DNA from 3 places in the Ureibacillus sp. FSL K6-3587 genome. Region 2 is predicted to be linked to each of the others. Evidence: riboswitches for the same ligand, from Rfam matches in the RefSeq annotation. Region 2 holds a riboswitch; each other region holds the start of a gene.
What was found. A riboswitch is a leader RNA that binds a small molecule or an ion and turns the genes downstream of it on or off. The one in region 2 is predicted to bind thiamine pyrophosphate.

Region 1 (10,880 bases), 940 kb from region 2:
ATCTACAGCCACTTGAATTTGTCCATCCATTTGAGGTGAAGAAGCGGCTTCTTTGTATTCGGTTTTCAAAGGACTCATTTTCATAAAAAACATGACGGCATCCCCCTTGTGCAAAATAACTCATTTATATAGAATAAAATATAACAATATTGGATTGTTTTTCAATAAAATATTCTAAAATAGATAAATTTATTAAATTGATTTTTTATAATTGTCATCAATTATCGCATAATACATCACTTATTTAGAGGTGGATAAGTTACTTCGGGATAATAAAATATATTAGTTTTTTATAATTAGATTATGTAAACTAACTGATTGTCCGATTCGATGTATAAAAAAACAGCGGCACTTTTGCCGCCATTAAATTAACCATTCCAATGTTTCCGGATGAAATCGTCCCTTCCGGATTTTCTGCGATCTTCTTCATAGTGTGTGGGATTTTTTTTTTGTAATAATCTTGATGATAATCTTCCGCTTCATAGAAAGGGGCAGCCGGACGGATTTCGGTGACGATCGGCTTTTTGAAACGCCCGCTTTCTTCCAGCTGTTTTTTCGATTTTTCCGCCAGTATCCGCTGTTCTTCTGTATGATAAAAAATGGCTGTTTTATAGTTTTCGCCACGATCATGGAACTGGCCGCCATCATCTGTTGGATCGATTTGCATCCAATAGATTTCAAGCAGTTTTTCGTATGGGAAAACAACCGGATCAAATTCGATCTGCACCACTTCCAAATGGCCGGTCGTTCCGGATTTCACCTGTTCATATGTAGGATTTTCAACGTGGCCTCCCATATAACCGGAAGTGACTTTCTCAATTCCGTCCCATTCCACAAAAGGCTTCACCATGCACCAGAAACAGCCGCCGGCAAATGTAGCTTTTTCCATTTTTTCACTTCCTTTTGCTTAAAATCCAATGCATTGCTACAAGATATCATTATAACAACAAAAACTGGAACTTTCATATGCAGGAAAAGCATTTCCTATGGGAGCATAGTATAATGATTGATAGAAGTGAACCTGTCCCAATCTTTCAACGTTCTATTATGATGAAGTCCAAAAGAATAAGGGGAAATAAGCATGGAAGATAATCAAATTCGAAGCCGGAGTGAAAAACGCTATAAGAAAAAACGGTTTAGAATAGGAAGATTCATTGTTTTGATTTTATTGCTGATCATTATTGGGGTCAGCGCCTATTCGATCCATCAATATCGGATCGGATTGGAACTTGCGGGAGATGCAGAAAAGGAAAAAATGGATTTTCTCCCTGATGAACAAACAGGAAACATTGTGAACTATTTAATCATCGGCGTGGACAGCAGGGGAGAGGAAAAATCCCGTTCTGATACGATGATGGTCCTTTCTTGGAATAAAGATACGAATGATATGAAGCTCGTATCCTTTATGAGGGATATTTATACGGAAATCCCCGGCTATGATTCTTGGAAGTTGAATACTGCCTACTATTTGGGCGGCGTTCAATTATTGAAGCAAACATTGAACGAAATGTTCGATATTCCGATCCATCATTATATGGTGATGGACTTCCAAAGCTTTGAATCGCTCATAGACATCATTGCCCCGAATGGTGTCGAAATTGATGTGGAGAAAGACATGTCCGCTTATATCGGGGTGAGCCTGAAAAAAGGCGTGCAACGGTTAAACGGCAAAGAGCTCCTTGGCTATGCCCGATTCCGTCATGATGCCCAAGGGGATTTCGGCCGTGTCGAACGGCAGCAAAAAGTCATTGAAGCGTTGAAAGAGGAAGTTATGAAACCGGCAAATATTAAAAACCTGCCGAAATTTATCGGTGCCGCACAAGGCTACGTTCTTACGGATATGACTTCAGGGGAAGAGTTTAAAACGGTGTTGTCCGTATTGGCAGGCGGAAAACCTTCCATCGAAAAAATGACCATACCGGTGGAAGGAACTTATTGGTTCAACTCTTACCAGCATGCGGGATCTGTCATTGAAATTGATTTGGAAGCGAACAAGAAAGAATTGCACGAATTTTTAGGAATTGGTGGATAGAAAAGTTTTCTTCCAATTATTTTTCGTGATAAAATGATTTTGTCGAAAAATGATGAGGTGATTTTTTGGAAAGAGAGAAAGAATTGGAAAGTGAAGTTAATCGATCAAAGGAATCGAAATTTTTTTCAACAAAGTTTATCCGTTTTCTCGGAGGCAAAAATTTATTATTCACACTGATTGTACTTTTGTTATTGGGGCTCGTTATCTATATTTTTGATAAGATTTCCTTTATTTTCTATCCATTTCAGGTTTTATTCGAAGTTGTCATATTGCCCGGTGTACTTGCGGTCATTTTATATTACTTGTTCAGACCGATATTAAAATTTTTGGAACGATGGATTCCGCGAATTTGGTCCATCTTTTTGATTTTTCTCTTGGCGATTGGAGCCATCACTTTGCTGGTGTTGCTTGTATTTCCGTTTTTGCGCGAGCAATTCACCAATTTGGTTTATGAATTTCCCGTTTACTTCAAAGCGGCTGTCGAAGGGGTTGTCACATTTTTAAATAATTCCGGCGTCAGCGATTTATTTTCAAAATATAACATCAATTACGACCGGGTATTGACGGATGTGACGGACAATTTAATTACAACCGTAAGAGAAACCCTTACGAATCTGGCATCGACTCTCGCCAGCGGGATTACGGGATTCGTTTCCGCGGTGACAGGCTTCATTTTATCGCTGGTGACCGTTCCTTTCATTTTGTTTTACCTGTTATATGAAGGGGAAAAACTTCCAAAATTTATATTGAATATCCTTCCGCCGCGCGCGCGCAATGATGCGGCCAAGGTAATGAAGGCAATGGACCACCAAATCAGCCATTACATATTAGGTCAAATTTTCGTATCATTTTGCATCGGGATCATGATGACGATCGGCTTTCTCATCATCGGATTGGATTACGCCTTCCTGTTAGGTTTCTTGGCGATGATCACGAGCGTTGTTCCATATTTGGGTCCAGCCATTGCCATCACACCGGCCATCATCATTGCACTGGTGAATTCTCCATTCATGGTGTTGAAACTGATTATCGTTTGGACGATTGTCCAGCTCATTGAAGGAAAACTCATTACGCCTAATATTATGGGCTCATCCTTAAAAATCCATCCCATCACCATCATTTTTGTATTGTTGACGGCGGGTTCTTTGTTCGGCGTTGCCGGTGTGGTTCTGGGGATTCCGGGTTATGCGATTTTAAAAGTGTTGGTGTCTTACTTATTTGAATTGTTCAAAAAGCGTTATAACCGCTATGAAGAAGATGATTCTTACAAATATAAAGTGGATTGAATCGGCTGAAATTTCGGCCGATTTTTTCTTTATATCGGCAAATAAAGCAAATCCAATGGCGGATTGACAGGATTCCGGCAAATGAAAAAGCTATCATCCAATTTTGATTGGATGATAGCCGATTCAGAACCGACCCTTTAGATGTTCAACGTTTTCAATCGCCCGATCGCTTCCTCCAACAGTTCCTTTTCTTGGACAAGGGCAATGCGGACAAAGCCTTCCCCTTCAGAACCGAAGGAAGTGCCTGGTACCATCACGACACCCGCCTGTTCAATGGCTTTAAAAGCGAAAGAAACACTGTCGATGTCAAATGGATATTTTGCCCACACAAACATGCCTCCGTCCGATGGGGCATATTCCCAACCGATTTTTTCAAGCCCTTTTGTAAGAACATGATGTCTTTCAGAAAAAGTTTTCCGCAAATGGTCGGTAATGATTTCTGAATGATCCAAGGCAAGGGCTGCGGCGGACTGAATCGGTTCAAAAATGCCGTAGTCCAAATTGGATTTCAGCTGCTTTAAAATTTGGATCATTTCACTGTTTCCGACGATGTAAGCCACCCGGGCGCCAGCCAAACTGAAACTTTTGGATAAAGAATTGATTTCCATTCCAACTTCTTTTGCACCAGGGGCGTTTAAGAAACTGACCGGACCATCGCCGGAAAAGTAAAATTCCGAGTAGGCGGCATCATGAAGGACGATGATATTATGTTTTTTTGCAAATTCAACTACTTCTGTGAAATATTCAATCGATGGCATGGCTGGAACCGGATTGCCGGGAAGATTCAAAATCATCAATTTCGCTTTAGTTGCCACTTCTTCAGGAATGGCCGACAAATCCGGAAGGAAACCTCTCTCCTTATTTAACGGTATGTAATATGCTTCCGCCCCTGCCAAATGGATGCCTGCCATATAAGCGACATAGGCGGGATTGGTCGTAAGGATAATGTCACCGGGATCACAAAAGGCGATTGGCAGATGCACCAATCCTTCCTGGGAACCCATCGTCAGCAGCACTTCCGTATCGGCATCGAGTTCCACTTTGTTTACCCGCTTGTAGTAACGGGCCACCGCTTCATTGAATTCCTTTGTCCCTGTCAATGTATATCCATAGGCATTTGGATGTTTGCTTTTCTCCGCCAAAAGATTTCTTATCATTTCATGGGGTGGAAGGTCAGGACTTCCGAGACTTAAATCAATGATTTTCGTACCTTTTGCTTGTTGCTTGTTTGCATATTCTTTCAATTGGCCGAATATTGCTGGCTGGAATAATGACATCTTCTTGGATGGAACAATATTCAAAATAAACACTCCTTAAGATTGACGAATTCAAATCGTAAAAATATTTTAACATATTTTTATTCTTTCAAAGTTGTAAAAATAAAGGACTTTGCTTTCCACCCAGTTTTTGTATATGATACTAGAAAAGAAGTGATGGAGTTGAAAGAATGAAAGTATATTCTTTAAGCGGGCCTAGCGGGTCAGGGAAGAGTACAAGCGCTTTGCAATTTGCCCATGATCATCAAATCGAAGCCATCATCGACGATGGGTTGTTGATCAAAAACGGGCAAAAAATTGCGGGCACGTCGGCGAAATTTGAAAAGAACACGATCCGGGCGGTCCGGAGAGCGATTTTTCAGGATGAAGCCCATCGGAAAGAAGTGATGGAAGCAATCAAAAAGCAGAACATCCAATCCATATTGATCATCGGCACAAGCGATAAAATGACGAAAAAGATTGCGGAACAGCTGGAACTCGGCCCGATCCAACAATTTTATTATATTGACGATATCCGCTCAAAAAATGAAATCAAATTGTCCCAATTTGTCCGTTTCACCCAGGGGAAACATTTGATGCCCATCCCATATCTGCAAGTGGAACAAAATTTTTTCAGACGAATCATCCAAAAGGGATTTGATATATTTACGAAAAATCGGGTGAAGTTGGGGGAAACGACCATTGTCCAACCGGATTTCCACCGGCAAACCATCGATATATCGCCGAATGTTTATCTCGATTTGATCAAATATGTCGTTTCGAACCATCCGGCGGTTGCGAAAGTGGATTCCGTCCAATTCACCATGAAGAAGTTCCAGCCGAAGATTTATGTATCCCTTCATATTAAAACCCCGGTTGATTATGATGTGATCGAGAAAATGGAGCAGTTGCAAAAACAGATTTCCGTCCAGTTTCAACGCCATTTTGAATTTGAACCGATGCATATTCTCATCTTTTTGAAAGGCATAATGTAAAATGTGGTTGACTTATCGCCAACCACATTTTTTGTTTATCTTTTTCTTGTAAATTGAGGCAAACGTTTTTCAACAAACGCGCGGACGCCTTCAGGAAAATCGATCGGATCTACAAAAGGCGTCGAACCTTGCCAAAGAACCGGAGCGGAATCGATGCACTCTTTTACGGAATTTTTCACTGCCAGCAGTGAGGCAGGGGACATGCTGGCCACCAATTTTCCCAAACGGATGGAAAAGCGCGTCAATTCTTTTTCAGGCACCAAATAGTTCAACATGCCCGCCCGATAAGCTTCTTCCGCTTTGAATGTGCGGCCGGTGAAAACAAAGTCTTTCGTTGTGGATGGGCCCACCAAATCCACAAGACGTTTGGCAAATTTATTATTCAACGTAATGCCCAGTTTGCCGACAGGAATGCCCATGCGCGCTTTTTCAGAACCTATGCGTATATCACATGCCAATGCAAGCTCCAGTCCGGCGCCCATGGCAGGTCCGTTGATCACTCCGATGGTCGGGAGCGGTAAATTCTCGATTGTCGAAATCGTATTTTCCATTCTGGCAAACGCTTCTTCCGCTTCTTCCAACGACATCCGATTGAATTCCTTTATATCTGAACCGGCTGTAAAATTCTCACCGGAACCACGGAGGATCAATACTTTGTTTTTTGGATTTTCAAGGGATTGTTTTGCGATTTTGGCCAGTTGATCCCACATATTGGCTGTCAACGCGTTTTTCAATTGAGGGCGATGGATTGTGATGATGGCCAAACCGGCTGCTTCTTGATAGACAATTTTTGCTTCTTCTTCTTCAAGTCTCATCGTACGAACTTGCATCCTAAATACCTCCTTCACATTAGTTCCATCTTACTTGAAAGTGAAACATCATCCTAGAGTTATTTCAATATTCATAAAAAATCAAACAATATTCAGAAATTCTCTGTTTTATAACAGTTTCATCCCACCAAAATGGCGCATGAACGAAAAAAGGCTAACCTATATTATAATAGGTTAGCCATCCCATGTTAATGTTCGTATGAAACGAGATAATCATCCGATTTGATCCATTTAAATTTTTTCTCAAAGACTTTAATGAAAATGAGATTTAAAAGGACAGGCAATGCGATGAACATCACAGTTGCAATGGTAATGCTTTTAAAGTTCCAGCCGACCAGATCCAAATATTTCAATGGTCCCACGAATCCAGCGAGACCAAATCCCGCGCTGTACGGTGTTCCCACAATTTGAAGAACCCCTGATAAAACACCGAGAATCGCGGCTGTAATGATCATTGGATAGGCAATGCGCGGCTTCATGAAGAAATTGTGCATTTGAATTTTGGCTGATGCAAGATGGGCGATGGCAGTCCTTAAATTATTCGCTTTATAGGCGGCAATGCACATGCCGACACCTGAAGCCGCCACACCGAGGTTTGCCGCTCCCGCTGCGACCCTGAAATCATAATGGCGGTAGCAACACCGATCGTTGAAATCGGTGAGAGAATCAGAATGGAGAACACCATTGCGATTAACATACCCATGAACACAGGTTGTAAATTTGTTAAGTAGATAATGCCTTCCCCGATGGCCAAACTTGCATCACGGACGTAAGGCAAAATGGCCAAACCGATTAAACCGGGAATGAAAATGGTAAGGGCCGGCATCAATAACAATGTCCAATCCTTCAATTTCACATCTAAGAATTTTACGAATAATGTGGCAAGGGCTGCCGTAATCCCGATATTGATGACCGTTCCAATCCCCGCCATCGTAATGACCCCATTTTCATCCATTGTCGTTACACCGCTGCCGATAAAAGCTGCAAGTCCGATGGAACACATTTGAACCGGATTCAGTTTGAATTGGATTCCAATCAGAACCCCCATAATCACCGGCAGTAAGCTCATCACAAGTACAGAGGCGTTCAAAACGGCGGTCAAGAACGTTTCAAGGGGCCCTGCATGTGGAATAATCAATTTTAATATTTCTCCGACAAGAGCATTAGGGATCAAACAAACCACAATCCCTAAACTCATTCCCGTTAATAATTTACTGAAGAAATCTTTCATCGTTGCAAAACCCTTTCTGTTAGAACTGTTTTAATAGTGGAAATATTGTATATTAATATAGTAAATTATATATAAAAATAATATTTTATCAACTATAAATATTTTGATAATTCATATTAAAGATAAATTTTTGAAGTTTAAACATCCTTTGTTTATAGGTTTAATCGAGTGAAATTAGGTTTGGGAGAGAAAAAAAGGCATCTATTTATTATTTTTTATCAAAATATTTTAGTGAAAGAGAGGTTGGGACAAAAGATAAAAAACACCATTTTCTCCCGGGAGAAAATGGTGTTTTTTTGATAATTGAAGAAAATTGATTTCCGTTCCGGGGACGCTTTCCGCGGGCCCGACTCGAGCCTCCTCGGAGCTCAATCCTTCGCTCCTGCGGGGTCTCGAGAGGGCTCGTCGCAGGAAAGCTTTTGCTTTGCGACTAAGCGTGCGCGACAGGAGCACTCGCCCCGTCACTCCAATCAATTTATTACAAAAAATCTTTTTGCAGCTCGTTCACTTTATTAGTTATGTCCCAGCCTCGTCCGAAAAAGCGGTTAACCCGTTTTTCAGACAGCCCGATCGCAAAATGAAACATCCTATTAGGATGTGGTTGTTTTATTCGTTTCAATGTCAAATCCTTTTCGCTGAATCAACCGGGGTGCGGCTGAAAGGAGAAGTACGATCAAAATCGAGCAGAAAATGGCCGCGCCAATCATCGTTGCACCATTTACGACCAACGAATAGATCACTGGGGACATTCCTTCCGGCGCATATTCCGCCCAGAAAACGACACCCGCAAGAAAATGCCAAAAATACCGGGCGATACTTCCCAGGAAGACGGCCAATACAGCCAAAATCAATCCTTTTGCTTTCTTCTTCTCTGCAAAAAAGGCGATTTGTATCTGTTTATACAATAATCCGGCAAAATATATAGGCATCCCCCGTGGCCACTTGCAACAACCCCCAAATAAACCCGGAAATCACGCTGACAGTGAATCCCCAACGGAAAGCTAAAATGAAGACAGGCAACATGGCACAGGAAACCGACATCCAGGGCCCCAATTGGATCGATGGCAACAAATCCAAAATTAAAGCGAATGCCGCAAAAAACGCCGCTTCAATGAGAGCCTGCAATTTAATTTTTTTCATAAAAAAATTCTCCCCTCCACAAAATGGAAACCTCAAGGGGGAGAATATGTATGGAGAACTCCTCGTCCACCATTCAACATATATCCAAAATCCCACAATCCCTGCGCAAGCATTATCTTACAGGTTCGAAGGGTCAGAACAACGAAAAGTTGTTCACTCTCAGCACAAAGCTCCCCCTGTGGTTTCAATCATGATTTTAATTTTGTCGCTCTAAGTATAGCTTGAAAGATCGTATTTGTACAGGGGATAGGAAGTTTTATATTTAAAAATGGAAAATTCGCTTTTGGTAATCAAATAAAAACAGATCTGTTTAAACCAGAGAAATGCAGGCGGCGTTCGACGATTTTCCTGCCGCATTCTATTATCCATCCTTGTTTGTTGCAGTTTTGAATCCTGGATTAAAAAGCACTTTTTCATTCATGGCGAAAAGAAAATTTATTATAATAATATTCATAAAATCCCATGAAAGGAGAATAATGATCATATGATGAAACAAGCCGTTTTCGAACAACTGAAACAGGCGATGAAAGAAAAGGATGCCGTTGCAAAAGGAGTTCTTACATTATTAAAATCCGCCTTGGATCAAGCGGAAAAAGAAAAAGGTTCCGAACTTTCCCATGAAGAAGAAATTGCGGTTGTCAATCGTGAAGTGAAACAGACCCATCAAGCCCTTGAAGGAGCAAAGCAAGCAGGCCGGGAAGATTTAATCGAAAAGGAAAACCGCAAACTGGAAATTTTGCAAAGTTTCTTGCCAAAACAATTATCTGAAGAGGAAATTGCCAATGTTTTAACAGAAGCAGGCATTTCAAAAGGAATGAATATGGGGGAGGCGATGAAAATCGCAAAACCGCTCCTTGCAGGAAAAGCCGATGGAGCAACGATCGCGAAAGTGGTAAAAAGCCTCATTTAAGATTAAAAAGACTTGTTTAAAAATTTAGACAAGTCTTTCAACTTTTTGTTGACAGCAAAATAAAACTGTACTATATTAGAATCATCAAACAACAACTGTTATAGTACAAATCAAAAAGGAGTGTTTTTTATGACTACTTATCAAGAAGGCTATGAATATTACGTTTCCAAATGTGAACAATTCGGTCTGGAACCAATCAATTTTTCAATTTTCGTTGAGCATCTATCCCAAGAACAATTGGATCAATTCAACGAACATGCACGAAAAACGAAAGAACAAGCAAATGCATAAGAAAATCGCGAATATATTCTATAACCATTACAGATCGCAGAAAAGAGAGGTCATACATTTGTCTACATTAAACATACGAGCCAGTTAACAACCTTGCTTGTCGAGTTGCCGCAAGCAAGGTTGTTTTATTGGTAAAAAAAAAAACACCATTTTCATTGAAAATGGCGTCCAAAAACTGCTATTCATCCAGCAAATCAAGAATTTGTTTGTATTCGGGTGCGCCGATGCTGTTATAATATTGGAACAGCAATTCGGAATTCACTTTGATTTTGTCTTTATGATTCAAATACATTTGCACCGTCAAAAAGCGGATAATTAACGGTACAGGTTTGTCGTGGTTGAACTGATTCATATGTTTTTCAATGAATTCTTCGGATAAGACGCAACTCAAATTATTGCCAAGACACTCAAAATCGACGAATTCGATATGCTCTGTCAAGAACTCATCCGTCAGGTGTTTATTATATAAACAGGCCGCTTTCCAATCGATGCGATCTTTGTAGCGGTTTAGCCAATGGGGCTCCAAAATGGCACTGATCAATGAGATTTGCTGCTTGCTGTATTTGTCAAATTGTTCATCCATTTCTTCGTTTGTCGGTTTTTTATAGCCCATATCATCATATAATTGGGAAGCGAGGGAAGGGATGCCTTTCACCAAATGTTCACTTCCAAGCCACTTATATGGGCCGCGGTCGAATTCAAAGAATTGAAATTCCACTTTTTCCTCATCTTCTTCAAATAAATCATCATCCAACAAATCAATGGTTGCATATTCGCTGAAATACGTATCATCCTCAATAAACGTATCAATTTCATCAGCAAAATGCGGATTGATTTCCATACCGTTTCGAATCAATTCTTCGACCATATATTTTTTAAAGGATGAAGAAAGCCTTGCAAGCACCGGGT
Region 2 (10,880 bases):
AAAAATCATTGATTCGAGTACGTTGCCACTGAATTTGACGAACCACAAATGGGCAGAGTTCCGAAAAACAAAATCGGGTGTAAAGCTTCACTTGCGTCTTGTATTCATGGAAAAAGGACTTTCTTATCCCGACAAGGCCGTACTGACAAACGCAATCGAACATGATCGTGGTCAATTAGAGATATTCATTGATGATTAAGAATGCCTGTACGTGTTCGATCGTGGATACTTAGATTATGAGCGATTTGACCGTATGACGGATGTGTTTTCGTTTTTTGCTAATTTTCCAGAAAAATAAAATCTGAAATTTCAAAACTTATTTATGCGACGCTAGTGATGTAATATATATATAAACTTAAAAGAAATGACTAAAAACAAAAATAAAAAAGCTAATCCATTTCCCGATTTCCACCCTGCAAAACGGGAGATGGATTAGCTATATATTTGACAATCCCCTTCACCCAATTACATATTCAATAATATAAAATCTCTATATAATGGCATTTGATACATTTTCGCATAAACGGTGTCTCAAAAAATGAATGCTGGCAATTTTTTTGAATATGGGCAATTTGCTGTTCCAATTTAAGAATTTTTTCCTTCAGTTCGGCAATGTCCTTTTGCAACTCTTGAACATTATCGATAGAGAGATGAGCCATTTTCGACAAACTCCTTCGCTTTTTGTTTCATCCCTTCTTCCCTCACCGTTTTTTGCAGCTCATGTGAAATTTTCATCGAGCAAAACTTCGGCCCGCACATTGAACAAAAATGCGCGACTTTCGCCCCTTCCGCCGGCAATGTTTCATCATGATATTCCCGAGCTCGATCTGGATCAAGCGAAAGGTTGAACTGATCGTTCCAACGAAACTCAAAGCGCGCTTTTGATAACGCGTCATCCCGCCGTTGAGCTCCCGGGTGCCCTTTTGCTAAATCGGCCGCGTGTGCTGCGATTTTATAAGCGATCACTCCTTCACGCACATCATCTTTATTCGGCAGCCCTAAATGCTCTTTTGGCGTCACGTAACAAAGCATCGCCGTTCCGTACGCGCCAATGATCGCCGCTCCAATCGCGGATGTAATGTGGTCATATCCCGGCGCGATATCGGTCGTAAGCGGTCCTAATGTGTAAAACGGCGCACCTTTACAAATTTCGATTTGCTTATCGACATTTTCTTTAATTTTATGCATCGGCACATGCCCTGGCCCTTCGATCATCACTTGCACATCATGCTTCCAAGCGATTTCCGTTAATTCTCCAAGCGTCTCCAATTCAGCAAACTGTGCTTCGTCATTCGCATCGGCAATCGAGCCTGGACGCAGCCCGTCTCCAAGCGATACTGCAATATCGTACGTTTTCAAAATCTCGCATATCTCTTCAAAATGCGTGTATAAGAAGTTTTCTTCATGGTGGGCTAAACACCATTGCGCCATAATCGAGCCGCCGCGTGAAACAATGCCAGTCGTTCGGTTTACCGTCATCGGTATGTAACGAAGCAGCACCCCCGCGTGAATCGTAAAATAGTCCACCCCTTGTTCCGCTTGTTCGATGAGCGTATCACGGTAAATTTCCCACGTTAAGTCTTCAACGACGCCGTTTACTTTTTCAAGCGCTTGATAAATCGGAACTGTCCCGACAGGCACAGGGGAATTGCGAATAATATATTCTCGTGTCGCATGAATGTGTTTTCCCGTCGATAAGTCCATAATCGTGTCTGCTCCCCAGCGCACCGCCCAAAGCATTTTTTCGACTTCTTCTTCAATGGATGATGTGACTACGGAATTACCAATATTCGCGTTAATTTTTACATGAAAACGACTCCCAATAATCATCGGTTCACTTTCCGGATGGTTAATATTCGAAGGAATAATCGCTCTTCCTTCGGCAACTTCTTGACGTACGATTTCCGGATCTATATTTTCGCGAATCGCAACAAATTCCATCTCCGGCGTAATAATCCCTCGTTTTGCATAATGCATTTGTGTTACAGTTTTTCCTTTTTTTGCGCGCAGTGGTTTTCTCTCGAAAGGCAGAGTAATCTCTGATTGCTTCTCATTACGGAATCCGTTATCTTCCGGTTTCACTGGACGCCCCTCGTATTCTTCAACGTCGCCTCTTTCTAAAATCCAGCGTTTTCTTAGCGGAGGCAATCCTTTTTGAATGTCCGGCTGAAAATCAGGATCGGTGTAAGGACCGCTTGTGTCATAAACACGAACAGGTTCATTTTCAATGATTCCTGTTTCTGTCTTTGTTGGACTTAACGTAATTCCTCTCATCGGTACACGAATATCCGATCTTGAACCTTCGACATATACCTTTTTACTCGCAGGAAATTGCATGAAAGATTTGATGTTTTGCATGTAACTCCTCTCCCTTAAAATAATGATTTAGGATCTGAAGTTACACCAAAACGCGGGGCAGAGATAGGAGAATATATGCGGAAATAAAAATCGGGTTCTCTAAGAGAACCCGATGGAACGCAAATAGCGAAACGTACGCAACAAACACATACACTCCCGCTATCTACTTCCCTACGCTGGTATAACCCAGATCAGGTTCAAAGGGTCAAAGAACTTAAGCGCGTTCTTTTCTCAGTCCAAGCTATTGGACTCCCCTAGTAGATAAGCGACAAACTTATTTAATTTTTCTTAATATTAACATACTTATAAAGCAATGTAAATACGCTTCCTTATACGGTAAACCGGTTTAACATTGTTTGCATATTTTCTGCCATTTTGCTTAACGATGATGCCGATGAAGCAATTTCCTCCATCAGCTTGTTTGGTCAATCACCAATTCCCCTACAAGATTCATTAAATATTCCAACCGCTCTACATCCACTCGAACCGTCGAAGAAATTTTCTTTTTTTGCTGGTTGGCCTTTTGTTTTTTGAGCATTTTGCACATTTTTCAACCCAAGAGCCATAAGGTTTTCTAAAGCATAAAAAAGGACTTCACCCCTTATTTGTAGAATTTTGAAGTGACCAAACCACAAAAATCCATAAGGAGGAAGTCACTTTGTATATTCTACAAGAAAGTCTATTTTCCTTTGAAGAATTGCAAATTTTAGAGTCAAAAGAGAAATTACCGATCTTTTTTAGTGCTCTAGATTTGCGTCCTTATGCTAAACAATTGAAAAGTTCTTCACCCCAAGGGGCTGAAGGACATTCCAAAGAAGGGATATTAAGGGCTCTTATCGCTGCCCCATTAGAAGGTATTGATACTTTTACTTCTCTTCACAATCGATTAAAAAATGACCTGCGTTTTCGTTACCAATGTGGTTTAGATATTAGCAGGCCTGCACCATCCATCTCTACTCTTAGCCGAGTATTTTCTTCACTAACCAAAACTGGACTTGTGAAAAGAATCTTTCAAGATCTCGTCCAGTTAGCTCAAGAGGAAGGAGTAATTGATGGAAAACATCAGGCTATCGACAGTGCCGCCATTGATGCTTATGAAAAGAAGCAGCCTAAGAAGCGAAGTGAACAAACAGGCAACGCCAATTGGGGGGCAAAGTTTGATTCCTTCGGTAATAAAATTACTTGGTTTGGCTATAAGATGCATCTTTCCGTTGACACCAAAAGTGAATTACCAATGGCGATTGAAGTAACCCCTGCTCATATCAACGATGGGGATGTCGCACCACAATTAATTGAACAAGTAAAGAGTTGTACAAACTCTAAAATTGATTTCCTGATAATGGATGGTGGGTACGACCAGCTAAAAAACTACGAATCCGCCAAGAACATCGGGGCTCAAGCTATTATTCCACTCAATTTGCGTAATGAAAAGGAGCCTCCCGAAGGAATTGCCTCCAATGGAACCCCACGCTGTTCGATGGGGTACGAAATGACTTATTGGGGCGCCAATAAGGATCAGCTCAAATTCAGATGTCCACACGCAACCGGAAAAGTGGATTGCCCATTAGGAATGGCAGCCTGTTCATCCTCCAACTATGGAATGGTAGTAAAAATTAACGTGAATAAGGATCTTCGCCGGTACTCTAATCCACACCGCGATTCCAAACGTTGGAAAGAACTTTACAATGAGCGAACCAGTGTAGAACGGTGCAATTCAAGAATGAAAAGTTATCTTACAGCGAACTCCCTGCATGTGTGGGGAATCGATAAAGTAAAAACTCATATTTACTTGAACGCCATCGTATTACTGGTTTCAGCTCTCGCAATGGCAAAAGAGAGTAAAAAGCAACAAACCGCTTAAAAAATTTTTAAAGCGAAAAATTCTGCAAGTACGCCCAAAAAAGGACAAACAGAATATTTGTAAACCAAAGATACAAAATACCCCAATTTATTTGGGTTTCTTTTAAAACTCTTTTTAATAAAAATCTAATTTTGCAAAACTCTCAATTATAAATAATATGTAAATTATACCATTATTATACAAATATTTGTACTATTTTTTGAAATTTTTACATATCTTAAAAGCCTCTTCTAAATTGAAGATCCTATATCCGTCAGGAGTTTTTTTGATAGAAGATTGTATGATTATCTCTCTTAAATCTTTATTATCTAATAAAGGATTATAGCTTAAGAGTAATGCTAGGCCTCCGGCAACATGAGCTGCAGCTAAAGATGTACCGCTTCTTATAGTATAGTTACCGTCTATAGATGTACTTAATATTTTGTGTCCTGGTGCCATAACCGTGAGTTCTTTTCCAGTATTAGAGCCAACCCACCTCTCATTATTTTCAGTTATTGCCCCTACAGCAATAACTTCTTCGTATTTTGCGGGATATGTAATAGAGTTGTTTGATAGAGCAGTATTTCCAGTAGATGCAATAAGAGTAATATTTTCTGAATCAGCTTTCTTAATAGCTTCTTTTAATATACGTGAATCTTTACTTCCACCAAAACTCATGAGAATAATATCTATATCATTATTAATAGCCCACTCAATTCCCTTAGCAATATTTTCGTATGAGCCAATTTGCTTCTTATTTAATACTTTTACTGAATATAGTTCTGCTTTTGGTGCAATTCGTGCTATAATCCCTGCTATATGTGTACCGTGTCCATTATCATCTTCGTAATTCGTCGAATGATTAATAATATTTATTCCACCTCTAATCTTCAGATCTTTATGATTACTTTTAATACCTGTGTCTAAAATAGCAATGGAAACACCTTCTCCAAAGACTTTGTAACTATCGTGAATTTATTGAATTTTTAAATATTCAATACTCCAAGGAATTTCTTTCTTCTCAGTAGAACTATGTCTTTTTTCTTCATAACTCTCTATTTCTGGTTGTATAGATTTTTCACTTCCCTTATTATTTCCGCTACAATTAACGCAAAAAAGTATGGTCACAATAAAAAAAACAATAAATATAATTTTCTTCAATGAAACACCTCCCATGGTATTTGGTACCGTCAAGAATTTTGTGTAATGTATTGGGGTAGGGTTTCTCTGAAATGGATTTGAATTGATAGGGGACTGAGGAGACTGAATATTCAGTCTTCTGTATGCAAAGGGAGAATCCCCCTTATCTCATTTATTTACATTATTTAGTTAATTGTAACGTTCTTCAAACATTCGCTCGAGGGCTTCATGCGCTTCGGCAAATCCTCTTAACTTTCGCCCTGCCCATTTCTCATTAAAATCTTGGATGGTCAAATACACGACTTTTTCCGCAGCTTCTAAACTGCTCAAACTGTTCATCGGCTTTAGACGTTTCCGAATCTCTTTGATCGTTCGTTCGATGGCATTCGTCGTGTAAATCACACTTCGAATACTGCTTGGATCATCCATACATGTAAGGAGGACATCCAACTCATTAGCCCAAGATTGGACTTCTCTTGGATATTTGCTGGACTATTTCGACTCAAACTGTTGAAACATTTGTAACGCCATCTCCTTATTCGTCGCGCGATAAATCAGTTTGAGATCCTCTGCCACTTCAAATTGGTCTTTTTTCCGAACACGATGTAAGGTATTACGTACTTTGTGAATGACACAACGCTGCACATCGGCTTTCGGACAAACCGCCTTAAAGGCTTCCTCCAACCCCGGTAGTCCATCGAACACGCCCAGAAGCACTTCCTTGACGCCTCTTTGGTAGAGCTGTTGGAGAATCCCCCGCCATCCATAGGCGCTTTCTTGTCCTCCCACGAAGAAATCCAAAATTTCGCGATATCCTTCTTCGTTCACCCCTAACACCACATAAATGACTTCTTTCTCTACCGTATCGCGGCGAAGTTTCACGTACAAAGACCGAATAACGTTTGGATAGTGGACGATGGTGCCATTTCTCGATGTCTTCTTTCACGACATCGGTAATCCGGCTGATCGTCGCTGGAGAATAAGCATTTCCTAGAATTCGTTCGATAAACTTGCCAATTTCCCGTGTACTCATGCCACTTTGATACATCCTAATGATGGCTTCCTCCAGCCGGCCGGTGTGCCGTTGGTATGAGGCAAACAACTGTGTTTGAAATTCCCCGTTTCGGTCTCTTGGAACCAAAAGACCTTCAATCCGACCATATTGCGTATCTAGATTTCGTTGATAGTAGCCGTTTCTCATATTCTGCGTTCCAGCCTGTTCGATTTCGAGGAAATGTTTGATTTCTTCCCGCATGATCAGTTCTAATTTTTCCTTCACAAACTGACGAATGACGCTTTCCAGTTGATTTGCCCAGTCGACATTCGGTATATTTCTTTTAGACATAGGTAGGGTACTCCTTTCTCTAAGATTTTTGGTCCAATCAGAGAATGCCCTACCTTTTTTCTTTTGATCTAGTAAAATGCTTTACACAAAATTTTATACATCATCAGAAAACGATCCGTTTATTATGTAGTAAAGGTTTTAAAAAATACAAATCTGAATGATCATCTAATTCATGCAATTGTATACTGTATGTATGATCTTTTAGCCAATTGATTTCAGAAGAAATATTATTTTTGCGGTGAAACATGTGTTTATCCCCTTGCTTTCATAATATTCCGTAGCATTACTGCCCCAAAGCCTGTAAAACGGCCAGACAAACATTTTAAACATTTTTTCATTTGTCACCTCCCTCTCGCTTTTTTAACGGAAGACCCGTTATCAAAATTAAACTGTACGCCCATAATAACCAAGAACCAAAATACCGATCGGATTGCACAGGTAAATTCGTAAACACATCTGGAAAGATCACTAACACAACCGTATCAATGAACATGCCGGGAAGCGCGATAAACATAGCGGCTTTTAAACGTTCCTCTTTTGTCAAGTCTTTAAGCTTGTACAGCGGATAGGTTAATAAAGCAATGACCGGAACAACAAGCAGATAGGACAAAAGAAGAAGTAAAGCGTTTTCTGGATGGAAGAAAAAATGGCCAAAAAACCGGAAAATGAGGGTTGCTCCTAACCAGACAAGAAATCCCCAAATAAGAAAATACACGATCAACACCCCTTTTTCTTAAATAAGGTCATAACCGCATTTCACCAACAATTTTGATCCATCATACCTTCACAGACGGTCCTTATTCTTTTCGGCAATAAAATCTTTAATAAAAAACAACGGGTAAATCATTAAATACAAGTTGGCAGCCCACCAAGTGATGTCAAAATCTTTGCGGAAAACCCAAAATGCAATGGCCTGCAAGCCGGAACAAAAAGTCAAAACAAGAGAAACTAAAGCGTAATTCGTCCACGCCGGGTTGTTTTTATGATATTGATATATGCTGTAAAAACTGGTTATGGAAATAAGAATATCCAACGGAAAAAAAGACCAGTTCCATGCAACAATAATTGGATTATCATAATCTTTAAACGCTACACTTTCAGGTATGAGATGGAAAAGCGTGATGAACCAATATACAATAAATCCAATATCAGTGACCAAAAAAAAACGGTTTTAAGCACTTCATTTTTTCCCGCAATATCACTCATCCATTCTATCGCTTTTTCGTTCATATGCTTCATCAATGAGACAACATAATATAAAGAGCGGTTAATATACTTAACAAATCGGCCTCCCTGCAATCGGCCCACGGACCATCCCTAAGAGATGGGCCATATCAAAAATGTCATCTGCGCTCCTCCCAACCGATCAGCGGAATTCGCTGATTCCGGTAAAGTTGGCATTAAAACAACACCGGCAGCTGCTCCTACTAAAAAAGGTCGGATTCTTCTAATATGAACGAATCAGGGAGCATGATCAACGGAAAGAAACGGCTAAAAGTTTGATTAATTTTATTTTGTTGATTCTTTACATTGGACATTGAGGAAAGGAAAAACAATGCAAGAAAGCATTGCCTCTTTTCGTTCATCTCCAATAAGAAAATCGGCAGAGCGGTCAAATCTTTGATAAATGAAGATAGCATGCGGCAATTCCTCCGTGATTGATGATTTGCCCACCTTTACTTTCGCTTTCTTTGTGCCCTCATGCACACAAAAAAACGGACACATTTTATAAAGATCCTCAATTTACAAAAATAAGGAACCACCTGCCTATAGGATAAGCTAGAATGTGAGATCATCGGCTTTAACGCTAAGCTTATCCTAAACGCGCATACCAATCAATCTTTACCACATGCCTAATGACTCCCATTTAGTCGCCCCTAATGTTTTATAAGCTGAGTTAATTGTCTCAATTAGCCGAAAGGAAATATTACCCATTTTCTCATTTTGAAGTTTTTGAAATGTATACTCAATCTTTGAAACATCCTGTTCTGGAAAATAACGCCTTAATACTCCGGCCTGTTTCATTAAGAGTGCTAAACCTAGCGTCTGTTCATCCATCAGGGCGCATCTTAAGAGTTTTTCTCGCATCCTCTCAAAAATTTCCTCCCTTATTCCAGATTTCACTTCTAATAAACTCTTAACAGGAATTATATAAAGGAATCGTTTCCTCGCGGGCTTCAGAATTTTTTTTTGAACTAAGTGATTAGCAATACGATGCCTTGTACGCAGCCCTCTAGTAGGAAGGTTAATCATCCAATGGAGCAAGCTTTTATTTTTATTTTGTTTGGAAAATATATCCAATATCGCATCCAGAAATTCTAATCCAGTCCTTTTTGACTCAACTAACACTAGTTTTTGGTCTTTTTCCATTAACATTCCTCTATAAAATAGTTCCATAACAGAAAAAATTCTTCAGGTAAACTAAGCCTTTCTTCTTGCATAGAAAAGCCTCCTACTAATAATCTGTTTCCTATAAATTTACTCCCATTTGAACTTTTTGACAGAAATAGTTGTACATACGGCCAAAATACCGCATAGAACTAAAATTTCTTTCGAAAACTCAGATAAATCCTTGCCCAGCCAAACACCCTTAAGTAGCTCCACAGCATAGGTAAGTGGAATTGCTTTAGAAATATTAACCATTAATTTTGGCATAATTTCTAGAGGCACTGTGGCCCCTGTTAGAAAAAGCATGGGAAAATACACGATATTTGCGATAACCGTGGCAAATTTCATATTTGGAGAAAAACTAGCAATAGCAAACCCAATGGAAAAAATACTTAAGGTGGATAGGATAAATGCGACTAACATATCAAAAAACTCTCCCATAAAATCCAATTCAAACACTATTTTACCAACAAGAAACAATATAACCATTCCCAACACTGTCATAATGAAATTGACTAGAATTTGGGATAGGAGAATGTAAAAAGGATTAATTGGAGTTGCTTTCAGCCGCTTGAGAATTTTCCTTTCACGATAACCGCTCACCGACAAGGGCAAACTCATAATCCCAGTCACTGCAATAATCATTGCTATATATGCTGGAACGGAAACATCAACAGTTCCATGTCCTTGAAACATGTCGGATGGCTCATTACCGTAGATTCCCCCAAAGATAAGAAGCAGCATCGATGGAAAAACTAGAGAGAAAAAGACGTTCACAAATGTCCTTAAGAACAATTTGAACTCAATATATGTAATGTTATATAACATTTTCATTACATTCCCTCCGATTTTTCAGCTGTTATTTTAAGAAAAACATCTTCAAGAGACGGCTGAATCACCTTCAGGTCTCTATATCTAATTTGATTATTACCCAAATAATTCAAAATATTATTAACAAAATTAATCTCTCTTCCTTTAACACAAACTTCTGAACCTCTTCTCTCAAGACTAGTAACTCCTGCAATTCTTTCTATTTCATCCAGATTCAGTTCATCCGCCTTAAATACAACCGTTTCTTCTAATCCGAATCTTTTAATAAGGTTCTCCACTGTATCAACCGCCACAACTTTGCCTTTGTCCATAATTGCGATACGATTACATAGGTATTCTGCTTCATCCATAAAGTGTGTTGTCATGTAGATAGTTTTTCCATCCTTTTGCAGCCCCTTTATCAACTCCCACATAGAACGCCTCGCTTGAGGATCCAGACCAGTTGAAAGCTCATCTAAAAAGATAATTTTTGGATTTGCTATCAAAGCAAGGATAATCGCTAACTTTTGTCGTTGGCCACCAGACAACTTAGATACGTATGAGTTAACTTTGTCATAGAGGCCGAAATCATTCAACAAACTCTCATACGGTAAAGGGTTTGCATAGAAAGAGGAGAACATCTTACAAATTTCCCACACCTTAATTTTATCCTGATATGAAGTTTCTTGTAGTTGAACCCCTATCAGATTGTACAGCTTCTTCCTGTCAACTTTCGGATTTAGCCCCAAGACACGAATGCTCCCGGAATAATTTTCTCTTATTCCCTCAATGCATTCAATCGTCGTAGTCTTTCCTGCTCCATTTGGACCAATCATCCCAAAAATTTCTCCTTCTTCGACAGAAAAACTAACATGATCTACCACTTGCACACCTTTGTACTCTACAACTAAATCTTCTACTTCTATGATCACTGTGCTTTTCAACTCCTTTCCTTATTATCTTTTTAAATGTCTTACATAGAATAAGATGCCTCACGTG
Region 3 (10,880 bases), 260 kb from region 2:
TGTAAAGCCATTTGGGTGTTTACAAGGTCCCCTTCCTTTGACTGTTCATTCCTCATAGATCATTTTTCTTGTCATTCCGCCATCTACAATCAGATTAACACCTGTGACGAAATCATTTTCTTTCGCCGTCAAATAAAAACATGCCCGCGCAATATCATCCGGTTTTCCTACCCGTTTGGATAAATGCTGCTCGTGATCGATTTTACGCAACTTTGAATAGTCGCCTGTTTCAATCCAACCCGGCGAAATGGCATTCACAGTAATTCGATATTCGCTGAATGAAGCGGCAAGGGCATGGGTCAAAGCGATGATTCCGCCTTTTGATGCGGCGTAAGCTTCCGAATTCGGTTCGGACATGATGGCCCTTGTGGAGGCGATATTCACAATGGAACCGCCTGCTTTGTTCTTCCGCATATATTTTGCCGCTTCCCTGGATGCCAAAAAGACACTCCTTAAATTCGTGTTGATGATATCGTCCCATTCTTCAATCGACAATTCAAAAGGGGACTTGAATACCGATACCCCTGCATTATTGATCAAAATATCGATTCGGCCGAATGTCAGATTTGCTATTTCCATTAAGCGGACAATTTCTTCCTCATCTCTGACATCCGTTTTGACAAAAAGCGCGTTTCCACCCTTTTCTTTGATTGCATCCACCGTTTTTGCCCCTGCTTTTTCATCAACATCCGCGACAATGACATTGGCTCCTTTTTCCGCATAAAGCAACGCAATCCCTTTTCCGATCCCGTTCCCAGCACCTGTAACGATCACGGTTTTATTTGAAAAATCCATATGATTTCCACATCCTTATTTTCTATTATTGAAAATATTAACATAGTTGGTTCCATAGTGAAAAATGTTAGGTATAGAAAAAATCTAAGAACGTAAAGTAATCGGTTTTCATTTTGAGTTCAGGTTTTGAAATGTCCGATAGGCGATCCTTTCGTTTAATAAAAACCTTGGACAGGTTATCTATAAACATCATCTTATTTCAAATAATAAGAAAATTGAAAAAATGTGTTGACATTTTTATACAACAATTTTATATTAAACATATAAAATTACTAGGTTATATTAAACGTTGTTTTTAGTTCAGTTAAGTTAATACCTGGTAAATAAATGAAAAAATAAGAAAGACTGGCCAGACAACTGGAGGTCTTCATTCATGGCATTGTACCATGATGGGGGTCTCTTGTTGTCTTTTTTTGTTGGGAGGAAGTTATTTATGGGGGTACAAATTCAAATCCTTGAAAAAAGCTTTCAAATGGAACAAGAGCGCAAACTTGTACTTGATGGCATTGATTTGCATCTTAATAAAGGTGATTTTTTAACCATTATCGGTCCAAGCGGATGTGGTAAAAGTACTTTGTTGAAAATTGTAGCTGGACTGGATACCGAATATCGGGGAGTTGTGCTGGTAAATGGCCGTCAAATCGTGAAACCGGGAATCGCCCAAGGTTTTATTTTTCAAGAGCATCGTTTATTTCCATGGTTGACGGTTGAACAAAATGTTGCGGCAGACTTGAATTTGAAAGATCCGGAAGTTCGCAAAAAGGTAGATGAAATGCTGGAAATCGTTAGATTAAAAGGATATGAGAAGGCGTATCCGAGCGAAATATCAGGCGGTATGTCACAAAGGGTGGCCATTGCGCGGGCACTCATCCGGGATCCGGAAATTTTGTTGCTTGATGAGCCCTTTGGTGCCCTTGATGCATTCACACGCGGGCATTTGCAGGATGTTCTCATCGATATTTGGCAGCAAAAAAACATTACAATGCTGCTTGTAACCCACGATATTGACGAGGCTGTTTATCTAGGAACGGATATCGCAATTCTAGGTGCGAATCCGGGTAGGGTAGAAAAGCTGGTGCATGTTGAATTAAGTTATCCTCGTTCCAGAACAAGTCCTTCTTATCAGCAGATAAGGCAGCGGGTACTGGAGGAATTCGAAAAAACTGAAAGTGAAAAATATAAAGATGGAGAAGGCATCTAGGAGGAGTAAAGATATGAAAAAAGCATTTTTATTATTTTTGGCAGCAATCGGATTATTATTGGCGGCATGTACATCAGATTTGGAAAATAGCAGCGGCAACAATACATCCTCATCTTCAACAAAAACTATCAATCTGGGAATCCAACAAGCTCTTTCGCCACTATGGATTGCAAAAGAGAAAGGATGGTTGGAAGAAGCCTTTAAAGAAGTGGGAGTGGAAATTGCCTGGACAGAATTCCAAAGCGGGCCACCACAATTTGAAGGAATTGCAGCGGGAAAATTGGATATTACAGAAGTAGGGAATACACCACCGCTTTCAGGGCAAGCGGCAGGGATTGATTTTAAAGAAATTGCTTTATTATCTGAGGGCGAAACAAATAATGCCATTCTACTTCCAGAAGTTAGTGATATTAAATCAGTAAAAGATTTGGAAGGAAAAAAAGTGGCGGTTGCAAAAGGCAGCAGTGCATTTGGTTTGCTATATGCCGCATTCGAAAAAGAAGGTGTTGATCCATCAAAAGTTGAGATTATTCAACTTCAGCCCGATGAGGCACAGCCGGCATTTGAAAACCGTTCCGTTGATGCATGGGCGACATGGGAACCTTTTATTTCTTATCAAACAGTTGGAAATAACGCAAAAGTATTATTAAAAGGCAAAGATGTCGATACGTATGGATACATGTTTACGATTGCACGTACAAAATTTGTTGAAGATAATCCGGATTTAGTATCTATTTATCTGGAAGTATATAAAAAGGCAACCGATTGGATGAATGAACATCCTGAAGAAGCAGTACAGTTTTTTGCGAATTTAAAAGGAATTGATCCAACGGTTGTGGAGGAAGTATTGAAAAACACTCCATATAAAATGCAAGCAATCGATGAAAATGTCATTTCCAGTCAGCAAAGCGCGGCAGATTTGTTTGTGGAGCAAGATGTATTCAGCAACAAAATTAATGTTGAAGAAGTGGTGGATAATCGATTTATTGAAAAAGTATTAAAAGGAGCTGAGTAATTTGGTGCGGGTACAAGCGTTAAAGCGACCAATTGCACATGAGAAGAAAAAACGGGGAGTCACAATCCTTTGGGGAAAAGGACTCGTTTTACCCTTAGTGATTATCGGAATTTGGCAGATTGTTTCGTCTTACGGTTTGGTATCCGCTACGGTACTTCCAAGCCCGCTTCAAATTGTTACAACGTTTTATCACTTAATAATTAACGGTGTATTATTGGAAAATTTGAAGATTAGTATATACCGTGCACTAGCCGGATTTTTTCTTGGAGGAAGCATTGCATTGATTCTGGGGTTTACTGTCGGCTTTTCCAAGCAATTTGAAAGTTATTTGGATCCAACGATGCAAATGCTGCGAACAATTCCAAGTTTAGCGGTGACTCCATTATTTATCTTGTGGTTTGGATTTGATGAATTATCGAAAATATTGCTCATTGCGTTCGCTTCATTCTTTCCGTTATATGTCAACACTTATAATGGCATACGTTCAGTCGATATGAGGCTTTTTGAAGTGGCGCAAGTACTGGAGTTCAACAGATGGAAAAAGCTCACAAAATTAATTTTGCCGTCTGCACTGGGCCACATTCTTGTCGGAATCCGCCTATCGCTCGGGATTGCCTGGCTTAGCCTTGTCGTAGCTGAGCTGATGGGTTCCAGTTCCGGTGTCGGCTATATGATTATGGATGCACGGCAGTTTTCCCAGACAGATAAGGTGTTTGTCGGCATTATCATTTTCGGGGTGGTTGGTAAACTGACCGATTCCCTTGTCCGTTTATTGGAGAAAAAATTGCTGAAATGGCAAACCAACTTTGAAGGTGTTGAATAACAAATTCTTATAAAAAGGAGAGAGTGTGATGGACTTTTTCTGGTTTATTCCAACTTATGGAGACGGCAGATATTTAGCTACAACGAAAGGTGCACGCGAAACAAATTTCCCGTACATTAAACAAATAGCTCAAGCAGTTGATGAGCTTGGCTACGAAGGGGTATTAATACCGACGGGCAAGCCATGCAATGATCCGTGGGTGACAGCGTCAGCGCTGGCCACAGTTACGCAAAAATTGAAGTTTTTAATTGCGGTCCGTCCAGGGGTGATGAAACCGACTGTTGCGGCACGCATGACAGCGACACTCGATCAAATTTCAAACGGACGTTTATTGATTAACGTTGTTGCCGGAGGAGATCCGGTGGAGCTTGCAGGTGATGGCATCTTCGCTTCCCACGATGAACGATATGAAGTGACAGATGAATTTTTGGATATTTGGCGTGCTTTATTAGCTGGGGAAACAGTAAATTATGAAGGCAAACATTTAAAAGTGGAAGGCGGGGAAATCATGTTCCCTGGCATCCAAAAACCTCATCCTCCGATTTTCTTCGGAGGTTCATCTGATGCGGGAATCAAAGTGGCGGCAAAACATTCCGATGTGTACTTAACATGGGGGGAACCGCCTCAACAAGTGAAAGAGAAAATTGACAAAGTGCGTGAAGAAGCGGCAAAACATGGCCGTGAAGTGGAATTTGGATTGCGTGTCCATGTCATTGTCCGCGAAACGAATGAAGAAGCGTGGAAAGCTGCCAATGACCTAATTAAATATGTGGATGAGGATGCGATTCAAAAAGCGCAACAAGTGTTTAGCCGCTATGATTCCATCGGCCAAAAGAAAATGACGGAGTTAAACAAAGGGAATCGCAGCAATTTGGAGATATATCCAAATTTATGGGCAGGAGTCGGCCTTGTGCGCGGAGGCTGCGGAACAGCGATTGTCGGCGATCCGGAAACGGTGGCGGAACGCATTCGCGAATACCAGTCAATTGGAATTGATAAGTTTGTATTATCAGGCTATCCTCATTTGGAGGAAGCATATCAATTTGCTGAACTCGTGTTCCCGCTGCTCGGGTATAAGCAAGATAAACAATCAACCGGCGCTCCAAAAGGGGAAGTCGTTGGTTATGATTATACGGCCGAGAAATTGGCGCGGGTATAAACTTTACATGACAATTCAGTTTGCAAAAGCAAAGCGAATGGGGGAAGACAAAGGTTCCCTTCATTCGCTTTATTTTTTGAATATGTGGAGTGCAGGATACTTCAAGTGATTGGGGTTTCTGCTTTGTGCCGTGTCAGTGAAAACGGTGATAAATCGATTCCCGTTTCTTTCCGTTCAACCAAGTCCGCCATCAACTGACCGGTGATCGCGCAAAGTAAAATCCCGTTTCGGTAATGGCCGGCAGCGACAAACAATCCCCGCCGTTCCGGATGTTCCCCGAAGTATGGCAAGCCGTCTTTTGTCTGTGGCCGGATTCCGCTCCACGTGTTGATCCATTCCGCTTGTTGTATGTCCGGAATGAGGGTGGTCGCGCGGTGGAGCAAACTCATCACCCCGCCTGCTGACACACGCCGTTCAAATGTATCCGGAGTGGAGGTTGCGCCAATCAGCAATTGATTGCCCCGCTTCGGCACGATATAGCAGCCGTTTTTGGCAAATACGGTCGACTGCAGCAATGGAACATGAGTGCGCACCATGATGCATTCCCCTTTGACCGGGTACACAACAAGTGGAAGGCCGAGGGATGTACCGAGCCGCTCAGTCCAGGCACCGGCGGCGACGACAACAGCCTCGGCAGCAAACGTTCCAACCGTTGTATCCACGAGATGGATGCCTGCTTCGGACCGAATGTTTAATACTTCTGTATGTTCATACAATTGGGCGCCGGCTGAAATTGCAGCATATGCAAGGGCTGTGGCCAAGTCCGGGGCGCTTACTTGACCGTCTCCTTCAATATATATGGCACCAGCAATTGCTTCTTTTGCAAGAGACAGCTCCATTTCAACCGCTTCTTCATTCGTCAGCCACCGCACCGGTTCATCCGCACCGCGCCAGAATGCATAGTGGCGTTGAAGCTCTTCCGCCTCTTCCTCAGTGGCCGCTATTTTGATCATTCCCTTTTCAACAAGACCGATATCAATCCCCGTCCGCTCCCTCAACTCTTCCGCCAGGGACGGCATAAGGGCCCGGCTTTGCAAGGCGAGCGGCACGAGGGGACTTGGCGAGAAAAACTCCGATTGTGCTCCGAGCATACCGGCAGCAGCACGGGATGCTTCACAAGCCATTGTTCCTTTTTCTAAAATTGCGACGCGATGATGCCGTTTGGAAAGTTCAAAGGCGATCGCGGTACCAATCACTCCGCCGCCGACAATTACTGTGTCATAACGTTGTATAGTCATTGGATCCACTCCTTTTAATCAATTGCTTTGTTTTAAAACAAAAACGCCGCTTCCTTTACCAGAGTAAAGAAAGCGGCGTGAGTCTACAGCATCTCATAGCAACACCATGTCGACCATGTAAAACCCATCTCCACTTCCCTCCGCTGGTATTACCCAGATCAGGTGCTAAGGGTCTCAAAGGTACACTTTGATCTCAGCCTATCTAAAGGCACCCCTAGTGGATGTTTCACAATCACAATTTCCAATTTATGTTTATCATATCATGCACAAGCTGGTTGTCAACCAACTTTCTGCCCAATGTTTGCGCAGTCTTCCACAATCCGCTGTCATCAAACGATCGAATGAAAGTAAAACGGTTCGTAAAAGCCCATGGACCAGGAAGAAAGTGCGGGCGGAGCGATAATGAACGGCCAAAGTTTTAGAATGTGCAAGACCTTCGATATGGAGGCCATTTTTTTTATGTTTAAATATGAAAGACATTAAATAGCCTTAAAGTATATGGGAATTTTTCATTTTTTTTTCAGCCTTTTTTGATACGCTTGTATAAAAAGACTGTGCACAAGAAGGTGAAGGTCGAATGAATATCTTATTTGCTGAAGATGACGAGAATTTGGGAAAAATGGTCCATCATTTATTGCAAAAGGAATATGGCCGAGTGGATTGGGTGAAAGACGGCCAAAGCGCTTATGATTATTCCATATTCACCGATTATGACGTGATCATTTTGGATTGGATGATGCCTGGTATGAGCGGGCTTGAAGTATGTAAGCGCCTCAGAGAAAAAGGTTTTAAAGGTGGAATTTTGTTTTTGACAGCCAAAGATTCCGTTGAAGATGTGGTGGAAGGATTGGACTCGGGGGCTGATGATTATTTAGTGAAGCCTTTCAAATTCGAGGAGCTTGTGGCGAGACTCCGGGCATTGTCACGTAGAGTCGATAAGCCTTTTGAAGAAATTCTATCATTGGATGATCTGGAATTGAATTTATCCAATCATGTTGTAAAAAGAAATGGCAAAGTGATAGAACTTTCAAAGAAAGAATATGAGTTGCTGGAACTGTTGCTGCGCAATAAACACCAAGTGTTGACAAGGGAAATGATCATTGAAAGAATATGGGGATTTGATACAGATGTAACGGAAAACGCATTGGATGCGTTAGTGAAACTGCTTCGGAAAAAAGTGGACGAGCCGGGAAAACCATCGATCATCAAAAATGTGAGAGGCGTCGGCTACAAGTTGAGGGATAGCCATGGAAATTAATAAAGTGAAATTGAAGCTCACCTTGATTTATTCAGGATCCCTCCTGCTTATTTTAATGATGTTTATTTTCGTGCTGTATCTTTTTATTTCGAATGCGATCAATAAACAGGAGATTGAAGAACTGGAACGGTTTTATGAGAAGGAAAACCATGAATTTTTAGAAGAACTGTACAAAAAAAATTATATAAGAATCATACCGGAGAGTAAGCGTAAAAAGAGATTTTTCGAAGATTTTGAAGAAGAGGATTATGATGAAATCGACGAAGAATTTGAAGAGAATGAGCCGTTGAAATATCGACCGGAAAGGGATATTTTCTACTACGTATTGGATGAAAATTTTCAATTAATCGAAGGCGAAGGGACCGTCCAAGGTTTTGAAGAGTATTTTGAAACAGATTTCACCCCTCCATCTTCAAGAACCGTAAAAGAAATCGAATGGGATAAGGTCCATATCCTTTATATCTATTATCCCCTTCAAATGGATGACCGGTTGATCGGAAGCGTTGTTGTCGGAAAGGATATTACCGACGAAAAGCATTTGTTTCAACGAATTATTTGGATATTATTGTTTTTAACCATCTTTTTCAGTTTGCTTTTTGCTCTGGCAGGGAACTTCTTTGCCGGCCAGGCAATGAAACCGATTATAAAAGCATATGAGAAACAAAGAAAGTTCGTTTCTGATGCGTCCCACGAACTAAGAACACCTCTCAGTGTTTTTTATAGTTCCATTGATGTGTTGGCGAGTGAAGAAGAGGAACACTTGAGTCCATTTGGAAAACAAGTGTTGGAAGATGTGAAACAGGAAGCGGAAATGATGCATAAACTTTTGGACGATTTATTATTTTTGGCAAGACATGACCAAGGAAACTTTAAATTGGAACTGGAAGAATTCGATCTCTCTTCACAGGTTCATTCATTGCTGAACCGGTTCAAAAGAATTGTACCATCCCAATTGACACTTCAAGAAAATATACAGGACGGGATCCGGATCAAGGGAGATAAAGTAAGAATTCAACAGCTCCTTTATATATTGCTGGATAATGCCGCACGCTATACGAAAGAAGGATCCATCACATGCTCATTGGCCGAACAGGGAGAGAAAATCTTGTTAAGCGTGAAAGACACGGGAATCGGCATTTCTCCAAAGGATTTGCAACATATTTTTGAACGTTTTTACCGGGGAGATAAATCAAGAAAACGAAACGGAACAGGGCTGGGTCTATCCATTGCCAAAACAATTGTGGAAGCCCACGGAGGAGAAATCGAAGTGAAGAGTGAAGTCGGGAATGGGACAGAGTTTATAATTAAATTGAAGAAATATTAATTGCATATAAAATCAAAAGGTTATCCGGGAAAGATTGGATCTTTCCCGGATAACCTTTTTAAGAGGGGTTTCAATACGGTATATTAAGGAGGTTAATTAGCACTTTTACTATGAACGGCTTTTAATTTGCCTTCAAAATATCGGATTATAAGCAATGTTGTAACGAAAACAATTCCTAAACAGTAGATAAAGATTGCCCAAACCTGGTCGGAATCGGTTCCGATGAAAATGCCATGGAGAATCATAAACACCCATGCAGGAATCACTAAGAAGTGAAGTTTTTTCCATAGTTTGAAACCGAGTTTTTTCATGAAGAAATCGGAAGTGGCCATGACGATTAAGAACAGATAGAAGGAGATTGTTCCGATTCCGGACAAGAACGGTTCATTTTCGGCAGCGAATGGAATGATTAATTCACTGATTTTATAAGGAACGTAATGATCCACCAATAGCAAGGTGCCATGGAACACAATGGTCAACATCCCAATCCATCCGCTGATTTTGTGCAGTTCCATCATAAGCTGTTTTTGATTTTTAAAAGAAGAAATCTTTTGCATCAGACCGGCCATGATGGAAAGGGTTAGTAGAAAATAGGCAAGAAAGCCGGATACACGTATGAGATTCCAGTTAGAAAACAGATCCAGTATCATCGGGTTTTATTCCCTCCCGTCTCAATTTTTCCATCAGATTTGACAAGGACATAACTGAACTTTTGGCTGATGTTGGATAAAACAGAGTCAACAGATGCGTCATTCGCCATAAAGCAAACTTTGGCGCCGACTTCCGCATCGATGCAATGGTCCATAACCACCGTTGCCTGGACAATTTCTGTATCTACAGGCATTCCATTTCTACCGTCCAATAAATGATGTTTTTTCACGTTTCCTTGGGTCCAGCTGCGGTACACAATATTGGATGTGGCAATTCCTCCATTTTGGATGGAGAAAGATCCAATGGTTTTTTCCTCGTCGAAAGGATGTTGGATTCCGATTTTCCACGTTTTCTCTCCGTTCGACCATATGGACATATCTCCGCCGCCGTCCACGATTCCATATTTGCTGCGAGTGTTATTTTGCAGCCATTTGGCAATGGATTCCACTGCATAACCTTTCGCAATTCCGCCCAAATCAATTTTTTGGTCTGTATGTTTGATGATTTGATAGTCGTCCATAAAAATGAGGGGTTCCGATTCGTTTTCATAATGTACATTCGTTGAATCATTGTTGGCCGTATTAAAAGGAAAGGATCGATTATATCCATGGTTCTCCAAAGGTATAAGCATATAAGGGGAAAATCGCCCCTCCGTTTTTTGCCGATATTCTTCCGCTTTTTTCAGAAGGTCGTACAGAATGGGTGAAACACGTACCGTTTCATTTTTTTTGGCTTCATTGAATTGCCAAAGTTCATTATTTTTGCGAAATCTTGAAAATTCCTGTTCGATATATTCAAGAAAGGAAATGACATAACTTTTCCATTCGGTTCCATCCCGATTTTCGATGGTAATGCGAAAATTTGTATTCATGATATTGAGTTGGATGGAATCCATTTCTCTGGCATTATGATCTTCTTGTTTTGTAGTAACCATAATCATCGGCACCTTGATATTGGTTTTGATTGAGCGTAAAGTTGCTCCAGTCCAGTTTAACCAGTTCTTTTTCACGTTCACTCATGGAATCATTGATCTCAATTTCCAGTGCAGCATCGTTAGGGTTCGTTGCTGATGAATGGACCGGCGTACCATTGATTTGGCCCAATACAAATGCAGAAAATGCAACACCTGTAATACCGACAATCCATTTCGCTTTATTGTTTGCTTTCATTTTTTCCCTACCCTTTAAAATTGTTGTAAGACAAATGTTTCGTTTGTTTCGTCCCATTCCACGCTATAACCAAAGGCATTGGCTATAACTGAAAGAGGAAGATAAACCGTTTTTTCATAACTGAAGGCTTTTGCAGGCATTGGTGTTTTGATCATATTTTCATAAGCGGTGTTTGTTCCGGCACGAACGATCAATTCTTCTTTGCCATTGGAAAGTTCAAGAATTCGGCTTTGTTCGTAATATTTCG

Region 1: another riboswitch for thiamine pyrophosphate. It lies ahead of thiT (energy-coupled thiamine transporter ThiT); the one in region 2 lies ahead of thiC (phosphomethylpyrimidine synthase ThiC).
Region 3: another riboswitch for thiamine pyrophosphate. It lies ahead of thiO (glycine oxidase ThiO); the one in region 2 lies ahead of thiC (phosphomethylpyrimidine synthase ThiC).

Annotation. Positions count from the first base shown of each region.
Region 1 covers NZ_CP151969.1:2,942,558-2,953,437, forward strand. Annotated here, with positions in the region: gene NSS77_RS14505 (methyl-accepting chemotaxis protein) at 1-93, opposite strand, end outside; partial or broken gene msrA (peptide-methionine (S)-S-oxide reductase MsrA) at 369-889, opposite strand; gene NSS77_RS14515 (LCP family protein) at 1,082-2,032, shown strand; gene NSS77_RS14520 (AI-2E family transporter) at 2,098-3,318, shown strand; gene NSS77_RS14525 (aminotransferase class I/II-fold pyridoxal phosphate-dependent enzyme) at 3,456-4,595, opposite strand; gene NSS77_RS14530 (hypothetical protein) at 4,766-5,569, shown strand; gene NSS77_RS14535 (enoyl-CoA hydratase-related protein) at 5,605-6,399, opposite strand; partial or broken gene NSS77_RS14540 (PTS sugar transporter subunit IIC) at 6,588-7,630, opposite strand; partial or broken gene thiT (energy-coupled thiamine transporter ThiT) at 8,221-8,770, opposite strand; TPP riboswitch at 8,851-8,957, opposite strand; gene NSS77_RS14550 (GatB/YqeY domain-containing protein) at 9,255-9,680, shown strand; gene NSS77_RS14555 (transcriptional regulator) at 9,810-9,971, shown strand; gene NSS77_RS14560 (nucleoside-diphosphate sugar epimerase) at 10,150-10,880, opposite strand, start outside.
Region 2 covers NZ_CP151969.1:1,999,979-2,010,858, reverse strand. Annotated here, with positions in the region: partial or broken gene NSS77_RS09960 (IS4 family transposase) at 1-262, shown strand, start outside; gene NSS77_RS09955 (hypothetical protein) at 474-659, opposite strand; gene thiC (phosphomethylpyrimidine synthase ThiC) at 637-2,358, opposite strand; TPP riboswitch at 2,510-2,624, opposite strand; gene NSS77_RS09945 (hypothetical protein) at 2,662-2,787, opposite strand; gene NSS77_RS09940 (hypothetical protein) at 2,771-2,896, opposite strand; gene NSS77_RS09935 (transposase) at 3,017-4,219, shown strand; gene NSS77_RS09930 (S8 family peptidase) at 4,412-5,173, opposite strand; gene NSS77_RS09925 (hypothetical protein) at 5,174-5,359, opposite strand; partial or broken gene NSS77_RS09920 (IS256 family transposase) at 5,528-6,593, opposite strand; gene NSS77_RS09915 (hypothetical protein) at 6,787-6,930, opposite strand; gene NSS77_RS09910 (DUF5367 family protein) at 7,018-7,398, opposite strand; partial or broken gene NSS77_RS09905 (YvaD family protein) at 7,468-7,867, opposite strand; gene NSS77_RS09900 (GPP34 family phosphoprotein) at 8,526-9,080, opposite strand; gene NSS77_RS09895 (ABC transporter permease) at 9,162-9,905, opposite strand; gene NSS77_RS09890 (ABC transporter ATP-binding protein) at 9,905-10,813, opposite strand.
Region 3 covers NZ_CP151969.1:1,743,628-1,754,507, forward strand. Annotated here, with positions in the region: gene NSS77_RS08580 (glucose 1-dehydrogenase) at 46-795, opposite strand; gene NSS77_RS08585 (ABC transporter ATP-binding protein) at 1,229-1,996, shown strand; gene NSS77_RS08590 (aliphatic sulfonate ABC transporter substrate-binding protein) at 2,010-3,011, shown strand; gene NSS77_RS08595 (ABC transporter permease) at 3,043-3,834, shown strand; gene ssuD (FMNH2-dependent alkanesulfonate monooxygenase) at 3,863-4,993, shown strand; gene thiO (glycine oxidase ThiO) at 5,095-6,231, opposite strand; TPP riboswitch at 6,350-6,457, opposite strand; gene NSS77_RS08610 (response regulator transcription factor) at 6,809-7,489, shown strand; gene NSS77_RS08615 (HAMP domain-containing sensor histidine kinase) at 7,479-8,813, shown strand; gene NSS77_RS08620 (ferric reductase-like transmembrane domain-containing protein) at 8,906-9,463, opposite strand; gene NSS77_RS08625 (FAD:protein FMN transferase) at 9,460-10,398, opposite strand; gene NSS77_RS08630 (hypothetical protein) at 10,370-10,633, opposite strand; gene NSS77_RS08635 (copper amine oxidase N-terminal domain-containing protein) at 10,648-10,880, opposite strand, start outside.